3 regions of the Actinoallomurus liliacearum genome follow, and region 1 is predicted to be linked to each of the others. Evidence: riboswitches for the same ligand, from Rfam matches in the RefSeq annotation. Region 1 holds a riboswitch; each other region holds the start of a gene.
The links. A riboswitch is a leader RNA that binds a small molecule or an ion and turns the genes downstream of it on or off. The one in region 1 is predicted to bind cyclic di-AMP.
Positions count from the first base shown of each region.

Region 2: it holds a riboswitch for cyclic di-AMP, as region 1 does, so the genes downstream of both, ABD978_RS08690 (CHAP domain-containing protein) here and ABD978_RS24190 (CHAP domain-containing protein) in region 1, are expected to answer to the same signal.
Region 3: it holds a riboswitch for cyclic di-AMP, as region 1 does, so the genes downstream of both, ABD978_RS22845 (C40 family peptidase) here and ABD978_RS24190 (CHAP domain-containing protein) in region 1, are expected to answer to the same signal.

Region 1 is NZ_BAABHJ010000017.1:100,390-110,275, forward strand. Features, by position in the region: gene ABD978_RS24180 (phosphoadenylyl-sulfate reductase) at 1-562, shown strand, start outside; gene ABD978_RS24185 (sirohydrochlorin chelatase) at 544-1,317, shown strand; cyclic di-AMP (ydaO/yuaA leader) riboswitch at 1,877-2,021, shown strand; cyclic di-AMP (ydaO/yuaA leader) riboswitch at 2,131-2,272, shown strand; gene ABD978_RS24190 (CHAP domain-containing protein) at 2,285-3,043, shown strand; gene ABD978_RS24195 (RlpA-like double-psi beta-barrel domain-containing protein) at 3,186-3,779, shown strand; gene ABD978_RS24200 (TetR/AcrR family transcriptional regulator) at 3,900-4,583, shown strand; gene ABD978_RS24205 (isovaleryl-CoA dehydrogenase) at 4,570-6,177, shown strand; gene ABD978_RS24210 (MGH1-like glycoside hydrolase domain-containing protein) at 6,324-8,471, opposite strand; gene ABD978_RS24215 (beta-galactosidase) at 8,474-9,886, opposite strand, start outside.
Region 2 is NZ_BAABHJ010000005.1:206,764-216,649, forward strand. Features, by position in the region: gene ABD978_RS08660 (cytochrome P450) at 1-186, shown strand, start outside; gene ABD978_RS08665 (DUF4118 domain-containing protein) at 519-1,271, shown strand; gene ABD978_RS08670 (dienelactone hydrolase family protein) at 1,329-2,063, opposite strand; gene ABD978_RS08675 (serine hydrolase domain-containing protein) at 2,129-3,007, opposite strand; gene ABD978_RS08680 (hypothetical protein) at 3,932-4,321, shown strand; gene ABD978_RS08685 (dienelactone hydrolase family protein) at 4,358-5,050, opposite strand; cyclic di-AMP (ydaO/yuaA leader) riboswitch at 5,444-5,586, shown strand; cyclic di-AMP (ydaO/yuaA leader) riboswitch at 5,676-5,819, shown strand; gene ABD978_RS08690 (CHAP domain-containing protein) at 5,828-6,556, shown strand; gene ABD978_RS08695 (penicillin acylase family protein) at 6,675-9,161, shown strand; gene ABD978_RS08700 (peptidoglycan-binding domain-containing protein) at 9,507-9,886, shown strand, end outside.
Region 3 is NZ_BAABHJ010000016.1:29,922-39,807, reverse strand. Features, by position in the region: gene ABD978_RS22860 (gluzincin family metallopeptidase) at 1-274, opposite strand, end outside; gene ABD978_RS22855 (C40 family peptidase) at 401-904, opposite strand; cyclic di-AMP (ydaO/yuaA leader) riboswitch at 962-1,131, opposite strand; gene ABD978_RS22850 (C40 family peptidase) at 1,415-2,392, opposite strand; gene ABD978_RS22845 (C40 family peptidase) at 2,426-3,433, opposite strand; cyclic di-AMP (ydaO/yuaA leader) riboswitch at 3,492-3,623, opposite strand; gene ABD978_RS22840 (hypothetical protein) at 3,810-4,001, opposite strand; gene ABD978_RS22835 (NYN domain-containing protein) at 4,098-5,375, opposite strand; gene ABD978_RS22830 (DEDD exonuclease domain-containing protein) at 5,653-7,404, shown strand; gene ABD978_RS22825 (rhomboid family intramembrane serine protease) at 7,413-8,162, shown strand; gene ABD978_RS22820 (Lrp/AsnC family transcriptional regulator) at 8,227-8,514, shown strand; gene qcrB (cytochrome bc1 complex cytochrome b subunit) at 8,688-9,886, opposite strand, start outside.

The DNA of each region.
Region 1 (9,886 bases):
GAAGGACGCCGTGCTGGTGGACATCGCCTCCAAGGTCCGCCCCGGCATCGACGTGCTCTTCGTCGACACGGGGTACCACTTCGCCGAGACGGTCGGCACCCGCGACGCGGTCGAGGCCGTCTACCCGGTGAACGTCGTGAACGTCACCCCCTCGCGTACCGTCGCCGGGCAGGAGCGCGACCTCGGGCCCCGGCTGTACGGCCGGAACCCGGACCTGTGCTGCCACCTGCGCAAGGTCGAGCCGCTGAACCGCGCCCTCGAGCCGTACCTAGCGTGGATCACGGGGATCCGGCGCGAGGAGACCTCGCACCGGCGCGGCGCGCGCGTGGTCGAGTGGAACGCCGCGCGCGGCAAGGTCAAGGTCAACCCCCTCGCCCGCTGGAGCCAGGCCGACCTGCACGGCTACATCGAGAAGCACGGCATCCTGGTGAACCCGCTGCAGTACGACGGGTACCCCTCCATCGGCTGCGAGCCCTGCACCAAGCGGGTCGCGCCGGGCGAGGACCCGCGCAGCGGACGCTGGGCCGGCACTGGAAAGACCGAATGCGGCATCAACCTGTGAGACCGGTGAGCGGCAGCCGGGCGGTGCCCCTGGTCGCGGTGGCCCACGGGAGCCGTGATCCACGTGCGGCGGCGACGGTCGAGGAACTTCTCGATCTTGTACGTCGTTCCTCGGGGGTGCGGGTCGTGACCTCGTATCTCGACCACGCTCCCCCCGCACCGGGGCAGGCGCTCGGTGGTCTCGTCGGAGAGGGGGCCGACGAGGCCGTCGTGCTCCCCCTCCTGCTCACGGCCGCCTATCACAGCAAGACCGACATCCCCGGCGCGCTGCGGGAGGCTCGGGCGGCCCACCCGCGGCTGGCGCTGCACTACGGCGCCACGCTCGGCCCCCACCCGCTGATGACGGGCGCCCTGGAACGGCGGCTCGCCGAGGTGGGCGTCCGGCCCGACCCGGAGACGGCCGTGGTGCTCGCCGCGGCCGGCTCCAGCGATCCGGCCGCGAACGCGACGATCGGCCGGATGGCGCGCGACTGGGGCGGCTGGCGCGCCGTCGTCCCCGCGTACGCCTCCGCGGCCCGCCCCACGCCCCCCGAGGCCGTACGCGCGCTGTACGCCGCGGGGGCGCGGCGTGTGGTGGTGGCGTCGTACTTCCTGGCCCCGGGCTTCTTCGCGGACAAGGTACGGGACGAGTCCCTGGCGGCGGGCGCCGTGGCCGTCTCACCGGCTCTGGGCGCCGCCCCGGAGCTGGCGGAGATCGCCGCGCAGCGCTATCGCGAGGCCCTCATCCGGGCCGACCTCGTCGCGGCCGCGGGCTGAGCGACCTTCCTCCGGCCGGCCGGACCCCCGCACCGGACCTCTCCTCCTGCCGCGGGAACACCGGGCCGGGCGTCTCCTCCTGCCGCGGGAACACCGGGCCGGGCGTCTCCTCCTGCCGCGGGAACACCGGGCCGGGCGTCTCCTCCTGCCGGCCGGAACGCCGTGTTGAGCGATCTTCTTCGACTGGCCGCGACGCCCTATGCCGTAAGGCTTTTCGGCCCGTCCGCAATTATGATCATTTCCAGGTTTCGTGATTCTTTTTCCTTATCCGGAAATTGATCACGGCAGGCCGCGACGCAATAACGATCACTTATTCCAATGGATCATGTGAGCCATGTCGCAAACCTGGGGTATTTGGTCCGTCGGTATTTGTCTGCTATGTTCGCCTAAGTCCGGCGGACGCCCCCCATGCGCCTCCCGGATGCCCGCCGGTGACGGCCGGCCCACCAGCGCGAACGGCGCGGCGCGAAGAAGCGTGTGAGGGCCTCCGTGAAGACCGGACGGTTCATATCCAATATCACGCCACTCCCGTGGAGAACCCCTTGATCCATATGGAGCGGGAGCGGCAACGTCGAGTCCGTGAAGATCACGGAGCCGGGGACCCACAAGAAGTCCCGGGGTGAATCGGTACACCTGTCGTGCCGTAGGGCGACTTCCACGCCCGAACCCGTCAGCTAACCCGGTAGGCGTCTGGAAGTAAGGAGCTTAGAACCTCGTCCGCGAGTCCTCCCTGATCTGAATATCCGGTCGTTCGTCCCTACCCCTGGGACCGTACGGCCAGACCCTGTCTCTTTGTTCGTGCCGTCCGCGCAAGCGGGCGACCCGCTGAATCCGCACATCGCGGAACCGGGGACCCACCAGAAGTCCCGGGGTGAATCGGCACATCTCTCGTGCCGTAGGGCAGCTTCCACGCCCGAACCCGTCAGCTAACCCGGTAAGCGGCATGGAAGCCGAAGGAGTACCCCCCGTGTCCCCTCGACACGCCAAACCCCTCTTTGCATCGAAGAAGAAGTGCCTCACCGGCCTCGTCGCCGGTGCCGTGACCGCCGGCGCCGCGGCGATGGCCGTCGCCACCGCGGCACCCGCCGTCTCCGCGCAGACCCCCACCGCGTCCCGTCCCGCCGCCCACCAGGCCGGTCAGGTACCCGCACCTCGTACGGGTAAGGCGGCGAAGCACGCCCGCCCGGTGAACGACAACCCGCACATCAAGGTGCACACCGTCGCCGAGCAGAAGGCGAAGAGGGTGCCCACCGCGGCGGACGTCGTGAAGCTCGCCGTGTCCCAGGTCGGCACGAGCGAGAACGCGACCGGCGGCAGCAAGTTCAACCAGTGGTTCATGACCACCCCGTACGCCAAGGCCGGTGCCGCGCGCGACGGCGGGTCGGTCAACGACTACGCCAACGCCTCCTGGTGCGACATGTTCGTCACCTGGGTCGGCGACCAGCTCGGCGTCAAGGGCATGGGCGGCGACGCGTTCACCCCCTCCCACGCCAAGTGGTTCATCTCGCAGGGCCGCTGGGGCACCACTCCCAGGCCCGGCGCGGTCGTCTTCTTCTCCTGGAACGGCAGCGGCGTCGACAACATCGATCACGTGGGCCTGGTCATCAAGGACAACGGCGACGGAACGATCCAGACCGTCGAGGGCAACACGGACGACGCCGTGAAGGTCCGGACGCGTAACACCTCCACCGTCGTGGGCTACGGCTACCCGGAGTACCCCCAGTAATTCACCCGTCGATGCGTGCCGTGCCGCCGTCGGCGACGCGGCACGCGCCGACCTCCCTTCCCGGGTCGCTCCCCGGATCTCTCCTCACCCCTCCCCCGGTACCCCCGTGCCCTCATCCCCCCATGCCCCCGAAAGGAAAGCGATGATCAGGTTCTCGACGAAGGCCATCGCCGGCATCGCCGCAGGCGTCGCTCTGGCCGGCGGCGGTGTGACCACCGCCCTCGCCTACGGCGGCACCTCGGAGGCGGCGGCGTCGCCGCAGGCGCAGAACGCCCCCGCGCAGGCCGAGAAGCGCGTCGACAGCGCCACCCAGGACCGGATGCTCGTGGCGGTCAAGAAGGACAAGGACCCCAAGAAGGAGAAGGACGCCAAGGCGGCGGCGCTGCCGGGCGGCGTCTCCACCGCCACGTCCTTCTGGGACCCGTCGACGGCGTCGGGCAAGCCGATGTCGTACCACACGATCGCCAGCCCGTACTGGCCGCTCGGCACGAAGGTGAAGATCACCTACAACGGCAAGAGCGAGATCGGGGTCGTCGAGGACTTCGGCCCGGCGGAGTGGGCGGTCGCCCAGCACAACCCGCCGGCGCTCATCGACCTGTCGGAGAAGATGATGCAGCACCTCACCGGCACCGCCTCGAACTCGATCACCATCAAGTTCCAGGTGCTCGAGCTGGGCAAGGGTGGCGTGTACCGCCACTCCGGCACCGGCTTCGACACGGCCACCGGCAAGGCGTAACCCGCTCCCCCTCGCCTGCCGGCCGGACGGCGCGGGATCCCCTCTCGGGATCCCGCGCCGTTGTTCTGTCTCCGGTGACGATGCTTGCCGGGAAGGAGTGAACTGAGGTTCAATCCTTGTGTGCCGTACCGCCGTACGCCCCGCGTCGAGGCCCGGCTCAGCGCGTCGCGGGAGCGCATCCGGGCCGCCGCGCTGGCCGTCGTGGCCGAGCGGGGCTACGCCGGATGTTCGATCGCCGCCGTCGCCCGGCGGGCGGGGGTGGCGACCGGCAGCGTCTACCGCCACTTCCCGTCGAAGTCCGAGTTGGTCGCCGAGGTGTTCCGGGTGGCCTCACAGCGCGAGGTGGACGCGTTCGCGCGCGCCGCGTCGCCGGCGCGACCGGCGGCCGAGAGCGTCGCGGCGGTGATCGAGACCTTCGCGGGCCGGGCCCTGCGCGCCCCCCGCATGGCGTACGCGCTCCTCGCCGAGCCGGTGGACCCCGCCGTCGACGCCGAACGGCTGGTCTTCCGCCGGGCGTACGCCGCCGTCCTGGCCGGGCTCATCGGCCGCGGCATCGCCGCCGGCGAACTCCCCGACCAGGACGTCGAGGTCAGCGCCGCCGCGCTCGTCGGCGCCATCGGCGAGGCCCTCGTCGGCCCGCTCGCGGTCGGCGCGACACGGTCTGCCGACCCGTATCCGCCCGCCGCCCCGGCCGTCCCGGCCCGTACGGACGCGGCGGCGCGCGACCGGGTCCGGGCCGACCTGATCTTCAATCTCACCTCCTTCGCCCAGCGCAGCATCGGAGCGGTCAGTGCCAACACATGAGGTCTTCAACCAGGTCCCGCCGCTGATCGGCCACGACGTGGCCGACGATCCGGCTCTTCTCGACGGGATCTTCCGGGAGGGCGGTGGCTGGGCGGCCGAGGCCGTCCACGAGCTGGGCCGGCTGGCCGGCACCGAGCAGGCCCGGGAATGGGGCCGGCTCGCCAACGAGCACCCGCCGGTGCTGCGGACCCACGACCGGTACGGCCGGCGCGTCGACGAGGTGGAGTTCCACCCGGCCTGGCATGAGCTGATGCGGGTCGCCGTCGGCCATGGGCTGCACGCCCGCGCCTGGACGGAACGCTCCGGGGCGCACGTCGCCCGCGCGGCCAAGTTCTACGTCTGGCGGGTCGACGCCGGTCACGGCTGCCCGATCTCGATGACCTACGCCGCCGTACCGGCGCTGCGCCACGCGCCCGAGCTGGCCCGGCAGTACGAACCGCTGCTGACGTCCGACACGTACGACTTCGGATTGCGGACCCCGGCGGACAAGCGCGGCATCCTCGCCGGCATGTCGATGACGGAGAAGCAGGGCGGGTCCGACGTCCGGGCGAACACGACGCGGGCGGTGCCGCAACCCGACGGCACGTACCTGCTGACCGGCCACAAGTGGTTCACGAGCGCGCCGATGTGCGACGTGTTCCTCGTCCTCGCGCAGGCGCCGGAGGGCCTCACCTGTTTCCTGCTGCCCCGCGTGCTGCCCGACGGCACCCGCAACGCCATCCGCCTGCAGCGGCTCAAGGACAAGCTGGGCAACCGCTCGAACGCGTCCGCCGAGGTCGAGTACGAGGAGGCGGTCGCCTGGCGCGTCGGCGACGAGGGGCTGGGCGTCCGCACCATCATCGAGATGGTCAACATGACCCGGCTCGACTGCGTCGTCGGCGCGGCCGCCGGGATGCGCGAGGGCCTCGTCCAGGCCGCCCACCACGCCGCGCACCGGCAGGCCTTCGGCCGGTACCTCGTCGACCAGCCGCTGATGCGCAACGTCCTGGCCGACCTGGCCGTCGAGTCCGAGGCGGCGACCGTCCTGATGCTCCGCCTGGCGGGGGCGACCGACCGGGGTGAGACCGCGTTCAAGCGGCTCGGGCTCGCCGTGAGCAAGTACTGGGTCTGCAAGCGCTGGCCCGCCCACGCCGCGGAGGCCCTGGAGTGCCTCGGCGGCAACGGCTACGTCGAGGACTCCGGCATGCCGCGGCTGTTCCGCGAGTCGCCGCTCAACGGGATCTGGGAGGGCTCGGGGAACGTCTCGGCACTCGACGTGCTCCGCGCCATGGTCAAGGAGCCGGAGACCGTCGAGACGTTCTTCGACGAGGTCGGCCTGGCCTCGGGCGCGGACGCCCGGCTGGACGCCGCCGTGCGGGAGGTCAAGGACTCCCTCGCCGACGTCGCGACGATCGAGTTGCGCGCCCGGCGGATCGTGGAGCGCCTCGCCCTGGTGCTGCAGGGTTCGCTGCTGGTCCGGCACGGTCACCCGGCGGTCGCCGACGCCTTCTGCGCCTCCCGCCTGGACGGCGACTGGGGCCGGGCGTTCGGAACCCTGCCGGCCGGCGTCGACTTCGCCGCGATCATCGAACGAGCCCGCCCGAAGACCGGCTGACTCCGGTCGCCCGCGGCTTCGAAGGCCGGTCCCGCGGATCCCGGAGCCGCTCGCCACGGACGTGTCCCGGAGTCGCTCGTCACGGACGTGCACGGGCCCGCGGCCGGCCGAGGCCGCGGGCCCGTGATCTCACCGGTCTATCCCGCTCAGGCGATGCCGGGCAGCAGCGCCGCCGACCAGCTGAAGTTGGTGGAGTTCAGCGGCTCTCCGGTCAGCGGGTCGTAGTTCTCCATGATCGGACCGTCGCCGAGCAGGCCGCCGGCCGACCGCCACAGCCGGTCCGCCGCCGCCGTGGCGTCCCTGCCGTAGCCGTACCGGCGCAGGCCGGCCAGCGCGAAGTACGCCTGGTCGAGCCAGACCGGCCCGCGCCAGTACTCCTGCGCGGCGAAGTACGGCGAGCTCTTGGCCACCGTCGGGAACGGCACCTTCGTGGCGAACTCCGCCGGGTCGGTCAGCCTGGCCCGGACCCGCGCCGCCTCGGCGCCGTCGGCGACCCCGGCCCAGAGCGGGACGGCGCCCTCGATGCCCCGGCCCCGATCGACGAGCCGCCGGCCGGTGGTCAGGTCGGTGTCGTAGAAGAAGCCGGTCGCCCGGTCGTACATCTTGGCCCGGATGGTCGCGGCCAGCGTCCGTGCCTGCGCGGTGTACCGCGTGGCGTCCGCCCGGTGCCCGAGCCGCGCGGCGATGGCCGCCAGGTAGCCCTTCTCGGCGACGAGGTAGGAGTTCAGGTCGACCGACTCCTGGTTGAGCGAGTAGCCGACCAGGCGGCCGTTCGCGTCACGGTTGTCCACCACGCTCGTGCCGAGCGCGGCGTCGAAGCGCGGGGCGTTGTCCATGCCGCTCTCCCAGGCCGCCGCCTGCCGCCGTTCCTCGGTGCTGTCGTTGGCCGGGTCGACGGTGGCGCCGTACTCGGCCAGGCCGTCGTGGTCGTGGTCCCGGTCGCGGTACCACCAGTCGTGGTAGGCGACCAGCTTCGGGTACATCTCCTTGAGGAACGCGGTGTCGCCGTTCGCCCGGTAGACCTCCCAGACCGCCCAGGCGGCCAGCGGCGGCTTGGAGTTGCGCTCGTTCCAGTTGCCGCCGCCGCGCGCCGGGTCGTTGTAGAACACGCAGTCGGGGATCATCCCGGCGTCCTGCGGGCGGGTCGGCGAGTCGGGGCGGACCTGGTAGTCGAACATCGACCGGATCTGCGACTCGGCGAGCGCGGGGGCGAACCGCGCGGTGCCGACCGCCTGCTTCCAGGTGTCCCAGGCCCAGAGCCCGCCGGTGAACCACTTGTAGGTGATCGACGGGGTGACGCCGTCGTGCTTGAGCATCCCGGCCGCGCCGCGCCAGTTGGTGATCAGCGTCTCGACCGACTTGACCACGGCCCGGCGCCGGTCGGCGGGCACGCCCCGGGTCGCGGCGGTGACGTAGCCGCGCCAGCGCGCGTCGCCCCGGGCGATGGCCTGCTCCGGCCGGCGCAGCAGGTCGCCCACGACCGGCGCCTCCCGGTTCCGCTCCGCGGCGGTGAAGGTGTAGGTCTCGGTCCAGGTCAGCGCGGTGGTGCGGTGCGGCGCGACGGTGCGCGGGCGGGCCAGCTCGGTGACGTACGAGTCGCCGGTGACCGTGGTGCGGACCGGCTCGGCGTGCACGACCTCGAACCGCTCGGTGCCGTCGGTGAGGTAGTCCCAGACCTTCCGGACCTCGGCGAAGTCGACGGCGACGCCCTGGCCGGTGGCGCGCAGCGACGGGGCGCCGCGCATCGGCTCGGTGTCCGGCCGCAGCAGCGCGCCGCTCCAGCCGACCTCCAGCGTGCGCGCGGTGGTGCCGGTGTTCTCCAGGTACGCCCGCACGAGCGCGCTGCGGTCACTGCCGAACCGCAACTCCAGGGTGAGGCGCAGCCCGGGCAGGTCGTACGACTGGCGCAGCAGGCCGGGCAGCGCGGTCAGCACCGGCTTCTTCGCGGCGGCCAGGTCGATGTCCCCGCCGTTCTCCCGCAGCCGGATGCGGGAGAACGCCTTGCTCAGCCACCACGGGTACTCCTGGGCGATGTACATCGGCCCGGAGAACGCGCCGTACGTGGAGGGGTCCTTCGGCAGCGCGTAGGCGTGCCACGCACCCTGGTCGGCGAACACGTTGATGTCGCTGACGTCGGCGGGCAGGGCGTTCGCGGGGACGCCGCGCAGGTCTAGCACGTCGGCGTACCCGGTGGGCCCGGCGGGTGGCGGCGCGGCCTGCGCGGCGGGCAGGGCGGTGATGACGAGGGCCGAGCCGAGCGAGAGCCCGGCCAGGGCGTGCAGCGATCGACGCATGGTCACCTTTCGAGGGGATGGAGCGGCCGCTGGGGCGAGGCCGTCTTGAGCACCGCCGCCCCGAGCGCGGGCAGCCGGAGCGTGCCCCGCACGGCGGTGCCGGTCAGCAGCTCGACCCCGTCGGGCACGGGCACGTCCGTGTCCGCGCCGCCGTGGTTGAGCAGGAAGAGGTAGGAGGCGTCCGGGCCGTCGCGGCGGGTGACCTCGACGCCGTCCGGGACCGCCAGCACGGGCCGGACGCCCGCGTCGGCGAACACCGCGTCCAGCAGGACGCCGACGTCCTCGCCGAGGTGGCAGCCGACGTACCAGGCGCGGCCCGCGCCGTGGTCGTTGCGGGTGATCGCGGGACGGCCGGTCAGGGGGCCGGCGGCGTACGCCCCGACCACCTCGGCCGTCGTCGCGGTCAGCCACTCGCTCCACAGCGTCGCCGTGAGGACGCGGTCGCCGGCCGCGACCTCGGTCGCGTCCCCGTCGGCGATCGGCCAGAACTCCTCGACGGCCACGCCGAGCAGGTCGCGGAGCGGGCCCGGGCAGCCGCCGTCGTGGATGTGGTCGTGCTCGTCGGCGACGCCGCTGAAGCAGCCGCAGACGAGCCGTCCGCCGCGTTCGACGTACGCGGTCAGCCACCGCGCGGTCGCCTCGGTCACCAGGTACAGGTTGGGGGCCAGGACGACGCGGTAGCCGTCGAGCGGCGCGCCGGGCGGCACGAAGTCGACCGTCACGTTGCGGGCGTGCGCCGGGGCGTACCACGAGGCGGTCAGCTCGCGCAGCCGCAGCCGCGACGACGGGTGCTCGTCCAGTTCCAGCGCCCACCAGGAGTCCCAGTCCAAGGCGATGGCGACGTCGGCGATCAGCCGGCTGCCCGCGACCTCGCCGAGCCGGGCCAGCTCCCGGCCGAGCCCCACGGTGCCGGCCCAGCGCGGCGACGCGACGCCCCGGTGCGGCAGCAGCGCGCTGTGGAACTTCTCCGCGCCCGCCCGGGACGCCCGCCACTGGAAGTGCAGGACGCCGTCGGCGCCGCGCGCCACCGTCTGCAGTGACCACAGCCGCTGCAGCGCCGGGGTCTTCGGGACGTTGACGGGCCGCCAGCTCACCCCCGAGGGCGCCTGCTCCATCAGCAGCCACGGCCGGCCGCCCTTGAGCGAGCGCATCAGGTCGTAGTTCAGCGCCGCGCCGATGTGCGCCGCCGGGTCGGCCGGGTCGGGGTAGGCGTCGTCGGACACCAGGTCCTCCTCCGCGGCCCAGGCCCAGTAGTCCAGCGCCTTGAACATCGACATGAAGTTCGTGGTCACCGGCACGTCGCCGCGGACCTCGTCGAGCACCGCCTTCTCGGCCCGGTGGCAGGCCAGCAGCGCGTCGGAGCAGAACCGCCGCCAGTCCAGCACCTGGGTGGGGTTGACGGGGCCGGGCGCGGC
Region 2 (9,886 bases), on a different contig from region 1:
GAGCTGCGCATCGCGCTGACCGCGCTGTTCGACCGCTTCCCCGACCTGCGCCTCGCCGTCCCGGCGGCCGAGGTGCCGACCCGTGAGCGCTCGGCGGTGTACGGCGTGGACCGGCTGCCGGTCGCCTGGGGCACGCCTCCGGCCGGCCATTCGGCACTCGACGCCGATGAGGCCGCCATTAGGTGAACCATCAACCAATGATGTGAGTAATACGATACAGAGCAATTACCGAGCGTGTGAATAGCACCACTGTCGGCGCGGTTTTCCGGCGCGGATAACCGAATAATGAGCAATATGCGGGCCGGAGTGTTCTCCTCGGCGGCGAGGTTCCCGGGCGGAGCGACGGCGCGGAGGCCCTGCCTCGCCTGCGGGGCCGGTAGTCGGTGGCGGCCCGCGGGTACTCCTCGTTAGGGGACGATCGGCGCGCCGGTCCACGCCGTCGCAGCCTCGGGCGCGACCGGCTTCCGCCCAGCGCGCGGGTCGCCGCCCAAGGCGTCCGGACAGGCGGGAGGTGCGGCATGATCGGACACCGGTATCGCGACGTCATCGCCGTGGCGGCCGCGCTGGCCGGTCCGCTGCTGGTCGCGCTCGTCCTGCTGCCGTTCCGTACCGGCGTGTCGAGGACCAACCTGGCTCTGATCCTGGTGGTGGTCGTCGTGGCGGTCGCCGCCCTCGGCAGCCGGCCGGCCGGTGCGCTCTCCGCCCTGTCGGCCGCCGCGTGGTTCGACTTCTTCCTCACCCCGCCCTACCAGAGTCTCCTCATCCACCGGGCCGCCGACGTCCAGACCGCGGTGCTGCTGCTGGCGGTCGGCCTCGTGGTCTCCCAACTGGCCGCCCGCGCCCGGCGCCTCAAGGTGATCACCGTCACGGACGCCGGCTACCTCGCCCGGATCCATAACACCGCCCGGCTGGCGCAGGGGGCGACCTCCGCCGACGCGGTCGTCGACCACGTCCGGAGAGAGCTCGGCGACCTGCTGCACCTGCGTGCGTGCCGGTTCGAGTACGGCTCGCTGCTCGGCCATCCGCCGCGGCTGGAACAGGACGGCGGCCTGATCGTCGGCCGCCGGCGCTGGGAGGTGGAACGGCGCGGCTGGCCGGAGGAGGACGTCGAGCTGCGGGCCTTCGGCAACGGTCACTTCCAGGGCCGGTTCATGCTGAGTCCCGTGCCGGGGGAGCGACCGTCGCTTCAGGCCCGTCTGGTCGCCGTCACCCTCGCCGACCAGGCGGGCGTCGCCCTGGACACGGCGGGACCGGCGAGGCGGGAACAGTAGGGCGCCGCCCCGGGCGTCCAGGCGCTCCGTCACCCGGCCGTGTTCACTCGGCCGTGATCACCCAGTGCCGGTCAGCCGGTGCCGGTCACCGGCCGTGGTCACCCGGACGAAGTCGAGCACCTGGGGCCAGGAGATGTCGAACGCCTCGGCGTTGATCGGATCGTCTCGGCGACTGCGGGCGCTGAACCCGTGCGCGGCGTCCGGGTAGACGTGCACGATGCTCGCGCCGGATTCGCGCGACTGCAGGGCGGACTGCAGGCGCTGGAAGCTGCGGAGGGGAACCAGGGCGTCCGCGCCCGGATAGAGCATCATGACCGGCGCCTTGATCCGGGCGGTGTGCTCGACCGCGTCGACGGTGTGGTTCGGGGCCGGAGTGCCCGGGACGGTCGGGTGGTAGGCGACCACGTTGGCGAGCCGCTCGTCGCGGCCGCCGAGGATCAGGGCGAACCGGCCGCCCAGGCACCAGCCGATCACGCCGGCCCTGCCGCAACCGAGTTCGCCCAGCAGATGGTCGAGCAGCCGCCGCTGTTCCGTCAGCACGACCTCGTCGTCGAGCCGGTCCATCTGCGCCCGTAGCTCACCGATCGGAGTGTCGTCGCTGCTCACCCCGTGCCACGGGTCCCAGCTCAGCGCGGTCACGCCGGCCCGGGCGAGGTCGTCGGCGAACTCCCGGACCTGCTCGCCGATCCCTGTGAGCATGGGAAGCAGGAGCATGCCGGCGGCGGAACCACCCTCCGGGCGCGCCAGGTAGGCGTTCAGGCCGTCCACCGTGAGGTACGACGTCTCGATCATCAGTGACCCTCCTCGCGAGTTCCTCAGAGGCTTCCTACCACCGGCCCACAGGCGAATGCCGCCTGCTACTCGCACAGGGCGGCGTCGACGGCCGCGTTCAGGTGGCCGATCTGGGCCAGGTCCGTGGGCAGCTCGGTGACGGCGATGGTGACGGCGCGGCCGTCCTCGGTGGCGGCGTTGCTCGTGGAGTACCCGGGGATGTCGCCCCCGTGGCCCCAGGCGACGCCACCGCAGCTCAGCGGCGAGCTCATGAGGCCGAGCCCGTATCGGACGCCCTTCCCCATCTCCGGCGCGGCGACGGTCGTGCGCATCTCCTTGAGCTGCGCCGGCGCGAGCAGCCGACCGGCGAGGAGCGCGGTGAAGAAGCGGTCCACGTCGCTCGGGGTGGAGATCATCTGGCCGGCCGCCCAGCCCATGGACGGGTCCGACTCGGTCACGTCGGTGAGCGGCGCCTTCGGATCGTCCTTGGCGTACCCCTCCGGGTGGGGCCGGCGGATCGTCTGGTCGCCGACGCCCGGGAAGTAGGTGTGCCGTAGGCCGATGCGCGTGATGACGCGATCGGTGATCTGCTCGGCCATCGGGCGCCCGGTGATCTTCTCGACCAGCAGCCCGGCGACGACGTAGTTGGTGTTGCTGTACTCCCACTTCGTGCCCGGAGGGAAGTCCGCCTTCTTGGCGAGGGCCAGGTCGAGCAGTTCGCGGGGCTCGAAGTAGCGGTGCTGGTAGGGCAGGAAGCCGTTCGCGAAGAGGGACGTGTAGTTCGGCAGGCCGCTCGTGTGCTGCAGCAACTGCCGTACCGTGATGTGGCGGCCGTCGATGCCGTCGCCGCGGATCAGGCCCGGCAGGTAGGTCTCGATCGGCTCGTCCAACCGGATCCTGCCCTCGCCGACCAGTTGCAGGACGACGACGGCGGTGAAGGTCTTGGTGTTGCTGCCGATGCGCACGTACCCGTTGGCCGGCAGCTCATGGCGGTCACGTTACGTACGGGGCAGGTGACGGATCGATCCTGCTGGCGGTACTTCGAAGGTACCTCTAGCCCCTACCACCGCCCAGGGGGTCATGCGCCGGGGCGGGGCGGCCTCAGGAGTAACCGAACCGGCCGCGATGACACGTCCGGCACGGCCCGCCCCGGGGGAGCCCGGGGCGGGCCGTCACGAGGAATCAGACCGGTAGCACTGCCGTTCCGCCGCTCACCTCGCTAGCAGCAGCAGCCGCACCCGCCCCACCAGTACCAGTAGGAAGTGCGCTTGTAGTAGGAGTACGAGTAACTACTCGTCGTGCCGCTCGTCGTCCGCCAGTGCCGCAGGGGCGCGCGCCCGTACCGCAGGTGTGCGCGCCTGTGCCGCAGGAACGCGCGCCCGTGCCGGTGCCGAGTGACGCGGGAGTAACTTGCGGCGACGGAGTGCTGCGGGGTGATCGTCGCCGTCTGTGCGTTTGCCGGCCCGGCTGCGCCGAGCGTCGCGACCGTTGCTCCCGCGAAGGCCAGGCCAGAGACCGCTACTCCCATCCGGCGCGAAATACCCATGGAAGATACCTCCTTCGGTACGGCTCGCGCGCGACGATTCGGCAGCCACGCGCGTCATTTGAGAACATTTAGATGTATGTCCCGATATCAGGTGACATCACAGTGACTTCGAAAGTCAACGGTTCATTGTGGTGATGAGTGAAATTTGAAGGCCGCTTAGCATTCTCTTGCCGATGCCCGCCCGCCGGATCGTTGCGGCATGGGCGGTGAAAGGGCGGGTAATGTTCTGACCGTGTCGGGGGCAGGTGACGGGATCATGTCGTGCGCGGGGTATAGAAGCCGACGTCCCGGTTGTCCACCGAGCGCGCCCAGCGAAGGGCGCAAGAAGCCAGGTGTGCCACGAATGGTTCGTCGCCGTAATGAGAGGTCCATTGCCCGGCCGCCCCGCAACGGGCGCATCCTCGCACTCGCCGTCCTCCTTTGCGGCGTTTCCGGGGTGCTCGCGCCGGCGCAGGCGCGCGCGAGCCAGGCGGCGATCGGGCGGGTCGAGCGGATGGGCGCCCTGCCCCGAGGCGACGGCCATGGCAAATGGGTGCGCGTCGCCATGCACGTCGGGAACGGGAAGTTCAACAAGAACTACACGACCGTGCTCAGCCCCACCGTCAATCGCGGCCTGCAGCAGGTGTCGAACACCAACGTGAGCGGACGGACCAATACCCAAGTGGCCTTCTGCCGGAAGAGGCACAGAATCTGCAGGATCTCTCAGCGGATGGGCGCCCGCTGGGGCTGGTGACGCCCATCCGCGCCCGAGCCTCCGCCGCGACGCGGTTCAGGCCCCTCGCGGGCGTTGCCCGATCGGCGCGAGGTGGTCGAGGAACCACTCCCGTGCCAACTCCGCGACCGTCTCGAGGGCACCGGGCTCCTCGAACAGATGGGTGGCGCCCGGAACGATCTCGAGCCGGCTCTCGCAGCGCATAAGGGCCTGGGCCTGGCGGTTCAGCTCGATGACGACCTCGTCCCGGCCTCCGACGATCAGCAACGTGGGCGCGGTCACCTGCCGGAGGCGGGGTGCGGCGAGGTCGGGTCGGCCGCCACGGGAGACGACCGCGGCGACGTCCGCCCGGGGTTGGGCGGCGGCCCACAGCGCGGCGGCCGCTCCGGTGCTGGCGCCGAAGTAGCCGACGCGCCGCCCGCTCGCCTCGGGGCGGGCGCACAGCCAGGCGGTGGTGTCGATGAGGCGCCGGGCCAGCAGCCCGATGTCGAACACGTTGGCGCGGTCGGCCTCCTCTGCCGCGGTGAGCAGGTCGAACAGCAGCGTCCCGAGCCCCACCTGGTTCAACGCGGTGGCCACGAAGCGGTTGCGCGGGCTCCGGCGGCTGCTGCCACTGCCGTGGGCGAACATGACGAACCCGAGCGGTGGTTCGGGGACGACCAGGGTGCCGGCCAGCCGGACCGGTCCGGCCTGTATCTCGACCTCTTCCTCGCGCGGGCGGTCATCGTCGAATCGGTGAATGAAGGCCATGGCTCTTTCCCCCTCGCTTCCACGATTCACCGGGACACCGGTGCGGGCCAGAGGCGATGGTCCCTTCGAAAACGAGTAACAACAGTCACATCATTAACAATGGTCACAGCAATCACTTGCGTATACAGCTAGCAGTCTCGACCTCTGGCATTGCGTGCGGCAAGTGACCCACATCACGTAAACTCATCTTTGAGTGAGTGTTTTGTCCCTGCTATGTTCCAATAACTCTCGCGGCGCTCCCCACGCGTCGCCCGCATATCCGTCGGCCACGGCCGGCCTGCCGACCCAGGCGATAGGGCGTTCACAAGACGCCTGCCCGAGCGGGGCCCGACCCGGCCGGTTCATATCCAAATCGCGCTGCTACCGCCGAGCGCTCCGCGGAGTGCGTACGCGAGAGCGGCAACGCCGAGTCCGTGACCTCACGGAGCCGGGGACCCACCGCATCATCGGGGTGAATCGGCACATCCCCCGTGCCGTAGGGCGACTTCCACGCTCGAACCCGTCAGCTAACCCGGTAGGCGTCTGGAAGTAAGGAGTAGAACCTTGCCCGCGCCCATCCCCTGATCCCATCCACCGCCATCGCGATGGCGACCGCCCGGCAGTCTCTTGTATAAGCCGCCCGAATTCGGGCGATCCGCTGAATCCACACCACTGTGGAACCGGGGACCCAAATGTATTACTGGGGTGAATCGGCACTCCCCTCGTGCCGTAGGGCAGCTTCCACGCCCGAACCCGTCAGCTAACCCGGTAAGCGGCATGGAAGCAAGGAGTACCCCCGTGTCCGCTGCCCCTCGACTCGAACGATCCGGAGCACGCATCACCGCCGCCCTGTCGGGCATCGCGTCGGCCGGTCTGGCCGCGTTCATCTTCGCCGCCGGCCCGGCCGAGGCGTCTTCGCTCCCCGCGCAGGCCGGTCGCGCGCCGGCGGGCGCGCCGTCCACCCAGGGAAATCAGGTGACACAGGTTTCCGGCAGAGGGCTGGACGCCGATCCCCGGGGCTCGGACAAGGGCCGGCGGCAGGTGCCGACCGCGGCCGAGGCGCTGAAGGTCGCCCTGTCCCAGGTCGGCACCACCGAGGACGCCGCCGGCGGCAGCAAGTTCAACCAGTGGTTCATGGCCTCGTCGTACGCCAAGCTCGGAGTCGCGCGCGACGGCGGGTCGATCAGCGACTACGCCGACGCGTCCTGGTGCGACATGTTCGTCACCTGGGTCGGCGCCCAGGCAGGGGTCAAGGGCCTCGGTGGCGACGCCTTCACCCCCGCGCACGCCCAGTGGTTCCACGACCAGGGGCGCTGGGGCAGTGCGCCGAAGCCGGGCGCGGTCGTGTTCTTCTCCTGGAACGGCGGCAAGGACATCGACAGCATCGACCACGTCGGCCTGGTCATCAAGGACAACGGCGATGGAACGATCCAGACCGTCGAGGGCAACACCGACGACGCCGTGAAGGTCCGGACCCGCAGCAAGGACTCCGTCGTCGGCTACGGCTACCCCGAGTACGGCCAGTAGCCGCGAACCCGTCCACCCGCCGCCCGGGCGCCGAATCCGCTGGTTCGGGGCGTGGGCGGCTGGCATGCGCGGATGGTTTACTGACGCGATCATCCCGGTTCTGGCGTGAGGAAGGTCAATGGCCCGTTTTGCGCCGCTTGCCCGACTGCCGCGTCCGGCCCGCTGGGCGGTCCGCATCCTGGCCGTGCTCCTGGCTCTCGCGCTCGTGCTCACCCTGTACGGGTGGTGGACGGTCCGGCGGTCGTACCCGCAGGTCGGCGGGCGCGTCACCGTCCCCGGCCTGGGCGCGGACGTCACCGTGCTCCGGGACCGGTGGGGCGTCCCGCAGATCTACGCCGACGACGCCGAGGACCTGATGCGGGCACAGGGCTACGTGCACGCGCAGGACCGGTTCTGGGAGATGGACTTCCGGCGGCACATCACGGCCGGACGGCTGTCGGAACTGTTCGGCAAGACCACCCTCGACACCGACAAGGTCGTCCGTACGCTCGGCTGGCGGCGGGTCGCCGAGCAGGAGCTGCCGCTGCTGCGGCCCGACACCCGGCGTTACCTCGACGCGTACGCCCAGGGCGTGAACGCCTGGCTGGCCCGGCACCGGAACACCGCCACGCAGAGCCTGGAGTACTCCGTGCTGGGCCTGCAGCGCAGCGGCTACCACCCCGAGCCGTGGACCGCCGTCGACTCGCTGTCCTGGCTGAAGGCGATGGCCTGGGACCTGCGCAGCAACATGGACGAGGAGCTGGGCCGCGCGATCGCCGCGACCAAGGTGTCCCCGGCCCGCGTCGACCAGCTGTACCCCGACTATCCGTACGACCGGAACCCGGTGATCGTCCCCGGCGGCGGGGACTCCGGCGGGCGTCCGGGGCCGGCGCCGCGGGCCCGCGCGCTGTCGCCGGCGCTGACCCGCGTCGCCGCCGCCATCCACGCCATGCCGACCATGCTCGGCAACGGCGCCCCGGGCCTGGGCTCCAACTCCTGGGTCGTGTCGGGCGCGCGGACGAACACCGGCAGGCCGCTGCTCGCCAACGACCCGCACCTCGCGCCGCAGATGCCGTCGCTCTGGTACCAGGCCGGACTGCACTGCCGCACCGCGTCGGCCGCCTGCCCCTTCGACGTCACCGGGTTCACGTTCTCCGGCGTCCCGGGTGTGATCATCGGGCACAACGCCCGGATCGCCTGGGGGTTCACGAACCTCGGCCCGGACGTCACCGACCTGTTCCTGGAACGGGTCACCGGCTCGACGTACGAGTACAAGGGCCGTCAGGAGCCCCTCGCCGTCCGGACCGAACAGATCAAGGTGGCCGGCGGCAAGCCCGTCACCCTCACCGTACGGGCGACACGGCACGGGCCGCTGCTGTCCGACGTGATGGACACGGTCCGCACGGCCGGGAACGGCACGGCGGTCGCGCTGCGGTGGACCGCGCTCGACCCGGGCCGGACCGCCGACGCCATCGTGTCGCTGGACACCGCCGGTGACTGGCAGCGGTTCCGCGACGCGGCCCGGCTCTTCGAGGTCCCCGCGCAGAACCTCCTGTACGCCGACGTCGACGGGCACATCGGCTACCAGGCGCCCGGCCGCATCCCGATCCGGTCGAGCGGCGACGGGCGCTGGCCCGCGCAGGGCTGGACCGGCAAGGAGGAGTGGACGGGCTACATCCCGTTCGACGACCTGCCCCGTACGTACGACCCGCCGCAGGGCTACATCGTCACGGCCAACAACGCGGCCGTCGGGCCCGGCTACCCGAGGATGCTGACCCACGACTGGGCGTACGGCTACCGCGCGGCCCGCATCGCCGAGCTGGTCCAGCGGGCGCCGAAGATGGACGCGGCGACGATGGGGCGGATCCAGCTGGACGACCGCAACGGCTTCGCGCCGACGCTGGTGCCGCACCTGCTGCGCGTCGGCTCCGGGCCCGCCGTGGCGCTGCTGCGCGGCTGGGACTTCACTCAGCCCGCCGGCTCGGCACCGGCGGCCTTCTACAACGCCGTCTACCGCCACCTCCTGCTGCGGACGTTCAACGACGAACTGCCCGACGGCGCCCGCCCCGACGGCGGCGACCGCTGGTTCGAGGTGCTGCGGAACCTTCTGAACCGACCGGACGACCCCTGGTGGGACGACGTGCGCACGCCGGCCAGGGAGACCCGCGACGACATGCTCCGCCTCGCGGTGAAGGACGCCGACCACGAGCTGCGCGACCGCCTCGGCGACGACCCGAAGAAGTGGCGCTGGGGCGACCTGCACACGCTCACGATCACCAACCAGACGTTCGGCACCTCCGGCATCGGGCCGATCGAGTGGCTGTTCAACCGGGGACCGCTGAAGCTGTCCGGCGGCGACTCGCTCGTCGACGCGACCGGCTGGAATCCGCAGGAGGGGTACCAGGTCGACTGGGTGCCGTCGATGCGCATGATCGCCGACCTCGCCGACCTGGACCGCTCCCGCTGGATCAACCTCACCGGCGCGTCCGGCCACGCCTTCGCGGACCACTACTGGGACCAGGCGCGGCTGTGGGCGCGCGGCGACACGATCCCGATGCGGTCCGCTCCGGACACCGTACGCCGCGAGGCCGCGCACACCCTGACGCTGCGACCCCAGCGCAGGTAGCGGTCGGCGAGAGTCGTCACCGTCACTTGCCTGCGTGGTGGCAGAAAAACCGTTCTGGCCTGATTGGGCCGTTTTGGGCGCGCCTATTCGACGTGAGTGGCGTGGTCGTTACGTGAAGTGAAACCGGTTTTAGTCCGATTTCGCCGTTCGGCTGCGAGGCAACCGGTGCCGGCGGGACGCTGGGGGCGAGAAACACCGTTTGCAGGGGATAGTCGCTTGCGCCGCGATTAATGCCCTTTGCGTACTGATGTCGCATGGCCCGGCTGAGGACGGGTAACGCGGACGGGACGGTGATCGTCCGGGGGCTTCCACCGATCCGAGTTCCGGCCATCGAGGAGGTAATTCATGCCCGACGCATTCACTTCGCCGCCCCCCGGCGAGCCGATTCCGGCACCCGGCCCGAGCGACGCCGCCGCCCCGCGTCTCCCGGACCCGCCCGACGACGGCCGGATCTATGTCGATCCGGCGGCGCCCATCACGGTGCACAGCGCCGCCGCGGCGCCGACGGGCGAGCAGTTGGTCGCGTACGCGATGACCCTGCGCGGCACGGCACGAGGCCGCGTCCGTGAGAACGTCAACGACTTCACGCAGTGGTACTACGGCGACAACACCGCCGCGTCCTGGTGCCTGATCTTCGTGTGCTGGTGCTTCAACCATTTCGGCGCGTTGCACCTGCTGGGCGGAAAGATCGCTTACGTGCCGAGCCTGAAGGGCCGCGTGGGGTC
Region 3 (9,886 bases), on a different contig from region 1:
CCTGCCCGGCGCGGAACGCCTGCGCCGACGGGTCGACGGTGGCGAGGAAGGCCGTGCGGTCATGAGTGAGGACGGCGCGGGAGCGGCGTTGCAGCAGCGTCGTCACCGTCGCCGGGCTCGGCGCGGGCACCGTGGCCGCGCTCCGCAACGAGGCGGCCGCGTGCCCCGTCTCGCGGTGCAGGGCCGCGTAGCCGACCGCGGTGACCAGTTGCAGCGCGATCGCCACCCCGGTCAGCGCGGCGACCCGTCCCTGCCAGGTGCCCGCCGATGACATGCGCGTGATGGTAGCGGGCGAAACTGAGAACGCCGGGGCCGTCCGTGCGGACGACCCCGGCGATGATCAGCGGACTCGGCACCGGATGGCGCGCCATCGCGGTGCCGGCCCGGCGGACGGTCCGGCTCAGTACGGCCGGGCCGCGCCGTAGAACGCGTGCTTGTAGTAGCTGTTGTTGTCGATCCGGATCTGCTTGATCCGCGTGCCGGTGTGCGACGCGTGGATCATGTAGATCTTGTGGCCGACGACCTTGGAGATGATCCCGGTGTGCTGGTTGCCGTTGAAGTACACCAGGTCACCGGCCGCGAGGTTCTTCCAGCGAATGTGCCGCTTGATGTGACGGTGCTGCTGGCCCGCGGTGCGCGGCAGCCGGACGCCGGCCTTGCGGTAGGAGTACTGCACCAGACCGGAGCAGTCGAACGTCTTGGGCCCGGCGCCCCCGTAGCGGTACCACTTGCCGATCTGCTTGCGGGCGATCGAGACCGCCTCCAGACCGACCTTGTGCCGCTGGCTCCAGGACTTGTGCTTCGTCGTCGCCTTGGCAACGGTGACGGCCGTCTGGGGGGTCGCGGCGTGCGCGGCGGTGGCCGTCAGGGCGACGGGTGCGAGGACCGCACCCGCGGCGACCATGCCTCCGGCGAGGCGGAGGCGCAGGGACGAAGCGGTCGAGGGGTTGCGAGACAGAGGTCTCTCCTTCCACTACGCCTACCGGGTTAGCTGTCGGGTTCGGGCTGGAAGCCGCCCTACGGCATGCCTGCGGGAGAACAGGCGCCCCGATTCACCCCCGTGAAAGCCGCGCCTTTCGGCGCGGTCGGTTCCCCGGCCCCGTGTGCCCACGGATTAGGCGTGCACGGCCACCCGCGGCCCGGTCGGGCCACTTCGGTGATGACCGTGTCTCTGCATCTCTGACAGACCGGAAGCGGCGTGTCCGCACGGCGCGTGTCGAACCGCACCCCGCTGACCGAGGCCCCCTCCGGCCGAGCGGCACATGGCGTGCGCCGCGATCCGCACCGTCGGTGCGGAAGATTCGAAAGGTGTCGACGCCGGCAGGCCGACCGGATCCGGTCCGCGCCTCGGTGCGCCGGCCGGGAGTCCGTCCCCCCGGCCTGTCGGCGTCCGTTGTTCAGTTGTCGGTCGGTCTCAGATGAGCCGGCCGCCGCCCATGAAGGTCGAGGTGTACCAGGCGTCGCTGAGGTTGGAGATCTTCACGACGTCGCCGGTGTGCGGGGCGTGCAGGAACTTGCCGTTGCCCAGGTAGAACCCGACGTGCCCGAGGTCATGGAAGAAGACGAGGTCACCGGGCTGCAGGTCGGCCTTGGAGATCCGGCGGCTGGCGTCCCACTGGTCCGGTACCCAGTGGTTGAGCTTGATGCCGACCTTGCGGTAGGCGACCATCGTGATCCCGGAGCAGTCCCAGGTGCTCGGGCCCGAGCCGCCGAAGACGTACGGCTTGCCGAGCTGGGCGCAGGCGAACTTCAGCACGGTCTCCGCCTTGCCCGAGGCGAGGACCGAGCAGTTCTCCTTGGAACTGCCCGGATCGATGCCGGCGCCGAGCTTGCGGACCAGCTTGAGCTGCCGCTGGATGGCCGCGTTGGCCTGCTTGCGCTGCGTCTCGAGCTGGTTCTTCTTGGCCGTGAGCTGCTGGGCGGCCTGGACGCGCAGCGCCTGCTCACGCTCCAGCCGCTGCGCGGAGGCGAGGTACTGCTGGAACTCCGCCGACCGGTTGTGCGCGATCTGGTTGAACGCCGACATCTGCGAGAGCACGGCGTCCGGGTCCTTGGAGCTCACCAGCTCGGGGATCGAGCCGTTGTCCCCGGTCTTGTAGGCGTCGACGGCGAGCTGCGCGACCCGCAGCCGCAGCTGCTGGAAGGTCTTGCGCTCGGCCTGCACCGACTTGCTCAGCGCGTTGACCCGGCTCTGGGCCGCCTTCCAGTCCGCCTTGGTCTGGTTGTACTGGTTGCTCAGCTGGTCGACCTTGTCGTTCAGCTGCGCGAGCTCCTTCTTCGCCGCGCTCAGCGAAGAGCCGGGGTCCGCGTGCGCGGGAACCCCCGGCAGGGCGAGCCCCGCGACGGCGACGAACCCGACGGTCGTCAGGAACCGGCGGCCGGTCCTGGGCATGATCGTACGCTCCTTGGCCATGATGATCCGTTCCTAGAGCGCGCCCGCGCCGACGTAATGCGAGCTGTACCAGGGGTTGCTCAGGCTGTCGATCTTGACGTACGAGCCCGTGTGCGGCGAGTGGATGAACTTGCCGCCGCCCACGTAGATGCCGACGTGCCCGAGGTTGTCGAAGAAGACCAGGTCGCCGGGGGACAGGGCGGACTGGGGAGTGACCCTGGTGGTGGCGTCGTACTGGTCCGGGACGACGCGGGGAATGGTCCTCCCCGCCGCCGCGTAGGCCTTCATCGTGAAGCCGGAGCAGTCGTACCGCGGGCCGGTGCCGCCGTAGAGGTACGGCGTACCGCACTTGCTGTAGGCCCACTCGAGTACGGTCCGCGCCTTGCCGGTCGCCGAGCCGTGGTAGCCACCGCCGCAGTTGCTCGCCACGGGACCGCTGTCACCGCCGCCGGAGTCCGCCGCCGGGCCCAGCTTCTTGACCAGGGCCTTCTGCTGCTCGACCGACTTCTCGATGGTCTTCTTCTTGGCGAGGAGAGCGTTCTTCTTCTGCACCAGGTCGGTGGTGCCCTGCTCGGCCTGCGCCTGCTGCCGCTGCAGCAACTGGGCGGCGTTGAGGAACTGGGCGAGCTCGGTGGAGCGGTTCTTGGACAGCTGCGCGAAGGCCGACATCTGGTCGAGCACCGTCTGCGGGTCCTTGGCCGAGACCAGGGCGGGGATGTCGGCGCCGTTCGAGCCGTTCTTGTACGCGGACGCGGCCATCTGCGCGACGCGGACGCGGAGCTCGGCCCACGACTGGCGCTGCTGCTTGACCGAGGCCTTGAGCGCCTTCAGCTTCTTGTCGGCCGCCGCCCACTGCTCTTTGGCCTTGTTGTAGTCGTTGTCCAGGTGGTCGACCTGGGAGTTCAGCTTGGCCAGTTTGGCCTTCGCCTGACTCAGCGTCTCCTTGGGCTTCGCCTCGGCCGTACCGGCCGGCAGAGCCAGCGCCGCTGAGGCGGCGACGCACAGGGTGGCCAACGTGCGACCGCGGATCCAGCCGCTCATCGGCCGTCCGACGGCTGAACCGTCGGCACTGCGCTCTGTTGCCACGATTTGCGGCACGCCCCTCTCCCACTGTCCGCCTACCGGGTTAGCTGACGGATTCGGGCGTGGAAGTCGCCCTACGGAGCGCGCAGCGCTCCGATTCACCCCTGAAACCTGGTTCCCCGGCTCGTCGTGCCGGTGAGGATCCTACGGCCCGGAACCCGGGCGTCCTCACCGAACGTGACGACTCGGCGGAAGCCGTCGCCGTCGCCTGGGGGGCGACGAACCAGCGACCGGCTCAGCGCGTGAGACTAGTCAAGTCTCACGCTGGTAACAACCGCTTCTCCGGGAATTCGAGCAATTCACGTCATTTGAGCAACAGGGCGCGCGCGGATGGTCACGATGCGCGGTCGATGGAGATCGTCATTCGCAGGGGCGGGATCAGCCCCTCCGCGGCGAGAATGCCCAGCGCGCGGCGCTCGAGTGGATCAAGGTCCAGGCCGGACTCGGGGATGGCGGGCATCATGGTGACGACGCAGTCGGCACAGCCGACGTTGCGTAGCTCACACTTGTCGCAGTCGATGAGCACGAATTCCTCCTCGTGTCGTCGTCATTGCCAGACGTTACGAGGACCCACCGACAATTCCCCGCGCAATATCGCGCGGGCCAGGGCGGGAACGGACGGTCAGGTGCGGCCGAGACGGCGGAGGAGGAGCGACGACGGCGCCGGCCGGGCGTCGGCCCGCCGGGCCGAGTCGCAGACCTCCTGGTCGGAGGAGATGACCACCACGGCGCGCCCGCTCGGCTCGGCGCGGACCAGGTGGCCGATCAGCTCGTCGGCCGTCTGACCGGGTTCGCTGAACAGCACGCGCACACCGCGCGGCGCCTGCACGGCGACGGGGGCGTTCAGCTCCGCGCCGTCGAAGACCACCGTCACCTCCGCCTTGGTCTGCGCGTGCAGCACGCCCAGGCCCGAGACGAGGCGGGACCGCTGGTCGGCGAGCGGCAGGTCGCCGTACCCGGTCTTGGTGACGTTGTAGCCGTCGACGATGAGGTGGACCTGCGGGAGGGTGAGCAACTGGTCCAGGAGCGCCGGGTCGCTGTCGGCCAGCGCCCGGCCGGGCAGCGTGCGGTGCCCGGGGCGGCTGGGCGTGATGCCGCCGACGCTGTCGGCCGGCCGGGTGATGCCGGGCGGCAGCGCGATCTCGTCGCGGAGCCCCTTGGCGGCGTCGGTGAGGGCGTCGAGGAGGACGCGCAGCCGGGCCTCGTCGACGTTGCGGCCCTCGCGGGCGGCGCGCCGGGCGCTCTCGGCGGCGGCCTCGGCGTGTGACAGGCGGCTGCGCAGCCGGCGCAGGTCCGCCTCGGCGGCGGCCGCCGCGACGGAGGACGCGGCGCGCTCCTCCCCCAGCCGCCGGTCGAGCTCCTCCGCCCGCGCGTGCTCCCGCTTCGCCTTGCCCCGCGCCTCGTGCAGCCGCTTGCGCAGCTCGGCGTTCTCGGTGCGCAGCTCACGCAGCTCGGCGCGGAGCTTCTCGGTCTCCTCCGACCGGGTGGCCTTCACCGCGGCGATCTGGTCCCGGAGCTCGGCGACCTGGCGCATGACCTTGGCGTCCTCGGCGGCCACCGCCGACCGCTCCAGGTCCCGGCGCGCGGTCTCGATCCGCTCGGCCCAGTCCGGCGGGCGCAGCAGGTACGCGAGGGCGGCAACGGTCACCGGGTCCGCGGCGGGCGGCACGGCGCCCGAGCCGACCGCCTCGGCCAGCACCGGCTCGCTCTCCCGTACGACGTCGGCGACACGCTCGCGGAACCCGCTGTCGTCCTCGAGCTGGGCGGCGATCAGCGTCGCGGCCAGCCGGGCGCGGCGCCGGGGCTCGAACCGGGCGACCCGCCGGAGCGGCGCCGGGACCTCGTCGGGGCGCAGCCCGCCGATGACGCCGGCCGCGGCCTCGACGACACGCTGGCGCACCGCTTCGGGGAGCGGCTGATCGAGGTGTTCGCCCGGGCCGGTGTCGATGGTCTGCTCCTCATGGTCGCGGGGCGGTGCGCCGGGACGCGTGCGCCGGGCTCCGTGTCGCCGTCGCTGCCCAGCGTAGACGCCTCGGCGACCTGCGGTCCGCAATCCCTCCGACGAATACCACAAGGTATCCGCGCGCCGGGCCGCCGCGCCGAATGTGGATACCGCGAGGTAGCCCCCGCACCCGGCCGCCGGAACGATTGTCGGTCTTCCCGCGTACGGTTCCGGCATGGCCTCCGTCGGCCCTGCGGTGCAGGGCACCCTCGATGACCTCGGCACCCCGCTGGCCGGCGTCACCTTCGTCGTCGTCGACCTCGAGACCACCGGAGGGTCGGCCAAGGAGGACGCGATCACCGAGATCGGCGCCGTCAAGGTGTGCGGCGGCGAGATCGTGGGTGAGTTCGCCACCCTCGTCGATCCCGGGATGGCGATCCCTCCCTTCATCTCGGTGATCACCGGCATCACGCAGCAGATGGTCGTGGCGGCTCCCCGCATCGGCGAGGTCCTGCCGTCGTTCCTGGAGTTCGCCAGGGGCGCGGTCCTGGTCGCGCACAACGCGCCGTTCGACATGGGCTTCCTGAAGGCCGCCTGCGCCGCGCAGGAGCGGCCCTGGCCGGCGCCGCCGGTGGTGGACACCGCCGACCTCGCGCGCCGCGTCCTCACCCGTGACGAGGTCCCCAACTGCAAGCTCGCCACCCTCGCCCGCTTCTTCCGCGCCCGTGTCGAGCCCTGTCACCGCGCGCTCACCGACGCCCGCGCGACCGTCGACGTCCTGCACGGTCTGCTGGAGCGCGCCGGGGCGTTCGGCGTGGAGTCCCTGGAGGAGCTCACCGGCTTCCAGCGCGCGCCGACGCCGGAGCAGCGGAGCAAACGCCACCTGGCCGACGGTGTGCCCGCCGCGCCGGGCGTCTACCTCTTCGAGGACGCGCGCGGCGAGGTGCTCTACGTCGGCAAGAGCGGCCGGCTGCGCAGCCGCGTCACCTCCTACTTCACCGCCTCGGAGACCCGCCGGCACGTCCGCGAGATGATCGGCATCGCCGAGCGGGTCCGCACCATCGTGTGCGCGAGCCCACTCGAGGCCGAGGTCCGCGAGCTGCGGCTCATCGCGGCGCACAAGCCGCGCTACAACCGCCGGTCGCGCCACCCGGAGCGGGCGGTCTGGCTGAAGCTCACCGCCGAGTCCTTCCCCCGGCTGTCGATCGTCCGGGAGGTGCGCGACGACGGCGCCGCCTACCTCGGCCCGTTCGGCAGCACCCGCACGGCCGAGGAGGCGCGCGCCGCCGTGCACGACGCCGTCCCCCTGCGCCAGTGCACCCAGCGGCTCACCCTGCGGCTGATCGAGACCCGCCGGGCCGCCACCTGCGCGCTCGCCGAGCTCGGCCGCTGCGGTGCCCCGTGCGAGGGCCGGCAGGCGCCGGAGGACTACTCCCGCCACGCCTCCCTGGCCCGGCGGATCCTGGAGGGCGACGTCCGCCCGGTCGTCGCCGCCGCGCGGGCCCGCATCGACCGGCTCGCCGGCGAGCTGCGGTACGAGGAGGCGGCGGTGCAGCGCGACCGGCTCGCCGCCTTCGTCCGCGGCGCGGCGCGCTGCCAGCGCCTGTCCGCCCTGGCCGGGCTCGCTCAGCTGGTCGCGGCCCGGCCGGCCTTCGACGGCGGCTGGGAGCTGCACGTCGTCCGCCACGGGCGCCTCGCCGCCGCCGGCACCGTCCCACCGCACGCCCACCCCGTCCCGTACGTCGAGGCGCTGGTCGCCACCGCCGAGACCGTACGGCCCGGCATCGGGGCCACCCCCCGGGCCTCCGCCGAGGAGATGGAGTGCGTGCTGCGCTGGCTCGACTCCCCCGGCGTGCGCCTCGTCGAGGTCGACGGCACATGGACCTGTCCGCCGCACGGCGCCGAGAGCGTGCGTCAGTGGATCGAGAGCGCCGCCGCACGCCCCGATTCCCGTAAGGTTGACCGCGCCGGTCGGCCGATGCGATAGGAGCAGGTGTGGCGCTGCCGCTGTACGACAACCAGCCGACGCGGCGCGCGCCTCTGGTCACCTACCTGCTGATCGCCGCCAACGTGGTCATCTTTCTGCTGTCGCCGATCGCCTCGATCGGCCACCACGACGAAGGCGTCGAACAGCGCCGGTGCGAGCAGGTGACGTTCCTGCTGAAGTACGGCGCCGTCCCGAAGGAGATGGTCTCGAACCGGCAGAGTCCGGTGCCGGAGGAGGTCGCCCACGTCTGCGCCCCGAAGCCGTTCCACAAGCGGCCGTGGCTGTCCGCGCTGTCGTCGATGTTCCTGCACGGCGGCGTCGCCCACATCCTCGGCAACATGGTGTACCTCTTCATCTTCGGCGCGGCGACCGAGGACCGCCTCGGACGGCTCCGGTTCCTGGTCTTCTACCTCCTGGTCGGCTACATCGCGGCGTACGGTTTCGCGATCACGTACCCCGGCTCCGACACCCCCCTGGTCGGCGCGTCGGGCGCCATCGCGGGCGTGCTCGGCTCCCACCTCGTGCTCTATCCGCGGTCGCGGACGATCGCGCTGATCCTGTCGATCTTCCCGTTCCGGCTGCCGTCCTGGACGCTGCTCGCCCAGTTCTTCGTGTTCCAGTGGCTCAGCCTCGGCGACAGCCAGAGCCAGACCGCGTACGTCGCGCACATCTACGGCTTCGTCGCCGGGGTGATCGTCGGCCTGCTCGTCCGGCGCGGCACCGTGGCCCGCAAGTCGGCCGCCCTCAGCTGGACCTAACCCCTCCACTAGGCTTTGCGACGGGCGATCCGACATCGCGCGCAACCCACGCAGGAGGCATTCCGTGATCACCGCCATCGTGCTCATCAAGGCCGACGTCTCGCGCATCCCGGAGGTCGCCGAGATCATCGCCGGCCTCGACGGCGTGAGCGAGGTCTACTCGGTGACCGGGGAGTTCGACCTGGTCGCGCTGGTGCGCGTGCGGCAGTACGAGCAGATCGCGGATGTCATCCCCGGCGGCCTGAACAAGGTCGCCGGCGTGACGCACACCGAGACCCACATCGCCTTCCGCACGTACTCCCAGCACGACCTGGAGGCCGCCTTCGCCCTCGGCCTGCCGGACGGGGACTGACCAGGCCGGGGCGAGCGGCGCCGGCGAGTCCGCCCGTGCCCGCCCCGGCGATCACGCTGCGGCCCGCGTAGGCGAGTCGCCCCTCGTGCTCGGCGCCTCTCCTTCCAGAACACGCGGAACGGCCCGCCACCCGGGATCGGGTGGCGGGCCGTACTCGTGTGCGGGTGGCGGTGTCAGTGGTGGCTGATCGCCCTGCTGCCGCCGGTGCCGCCGGGCTCGACGCCGCCCGCCTGGAGGTCCTCCTCCGCGTGCGGGCTGGTGTCGTCGTGCCCCTCGTCGTGACCGTCCGCCGGGACGTCGTCGGCGGTGAAGGCGCGGTTGAGGTTCTTGCGCAGCTTGCCCAGCGGGCCACGCGCGGACGGCGCCGGAACGCCGTTCTCGTCCTCGTCCTCGATCGCCAGCTCCGGCAGCGGCTTCTTGCCGGTGAGCACCGCCTTGTCCTCGTCGCGCGCCGGCTCGTGCACCTCGATGAACTCGCCGCTCGGCAGCCGCATGATGACGCCGGACTCGACACCGTGGTGCAGGATGTCCTGATCCTTGCGCTGCAGGCCGAGGCAGAGCCGCTTGGTGACGAAGTACGCGATGGCGGGGCCGATGAAGACGGCGAACCGGAAGAACCACGTCGTCGCGTACAGGGACACGTGGAACTTGTCGGCGAGGACGTCGTTACCGCCGGCCAGCCACAGCAGACCGTAGAACGTGACCGCGGTCATGCCGACGGCGGTACGGAACGGGGCGTTCCGCGGCCGGTCGGCGATGTGGTGGATCCGCTTGTCGCCGGTGGCCCACTGCTCGATGAACGGCCACAGGGCCGCGCCGGTCATGACGAGCCCCAGCGGCACGAGCGCGGGAACCAGGACGTTCCACGAGACCGTGTGACCCCACAGGTTGGTCTCCCAGTTGGGCATGATGCGCAGCGCGCCCTCGAGGAAGCCCATGTAGAAGTCGGGCTGCGAGCCCGCCGTGATCGAGTCGGGCGTGTACGGGCCGAACAGCCAGATCGGGTTGATCTGGGCGAACGTCGCGAGCAGCGCGATCACCGCGAAGGTGAACATGAAGAAGGCACCGGCCTTGATCATGAACACCGGGAAGAACGGCTTGCCGATGACGTTCTTCTCCGCGCGGTTCTTGCCCGGGAACTGGGTGTGCCCCTGGTGCCACAGGATCATGAAGTGCGCGCCGACCAGCGCCAGCAGGATGCCGGGGATCAGCAGAACGTGCACCGTGTACAGGCGCGGGATGAAGTCGTGGCCCGGGAAGTCACCGCCGAAGGCGAAGTAGAACAGGTACGTCCCGACCAGCGGGATCGACTGCATGACGCCCTGGGTGATCCGCAGACCGGTGCCGGAGAGCAGGTCGTCCGGCAGCGAGT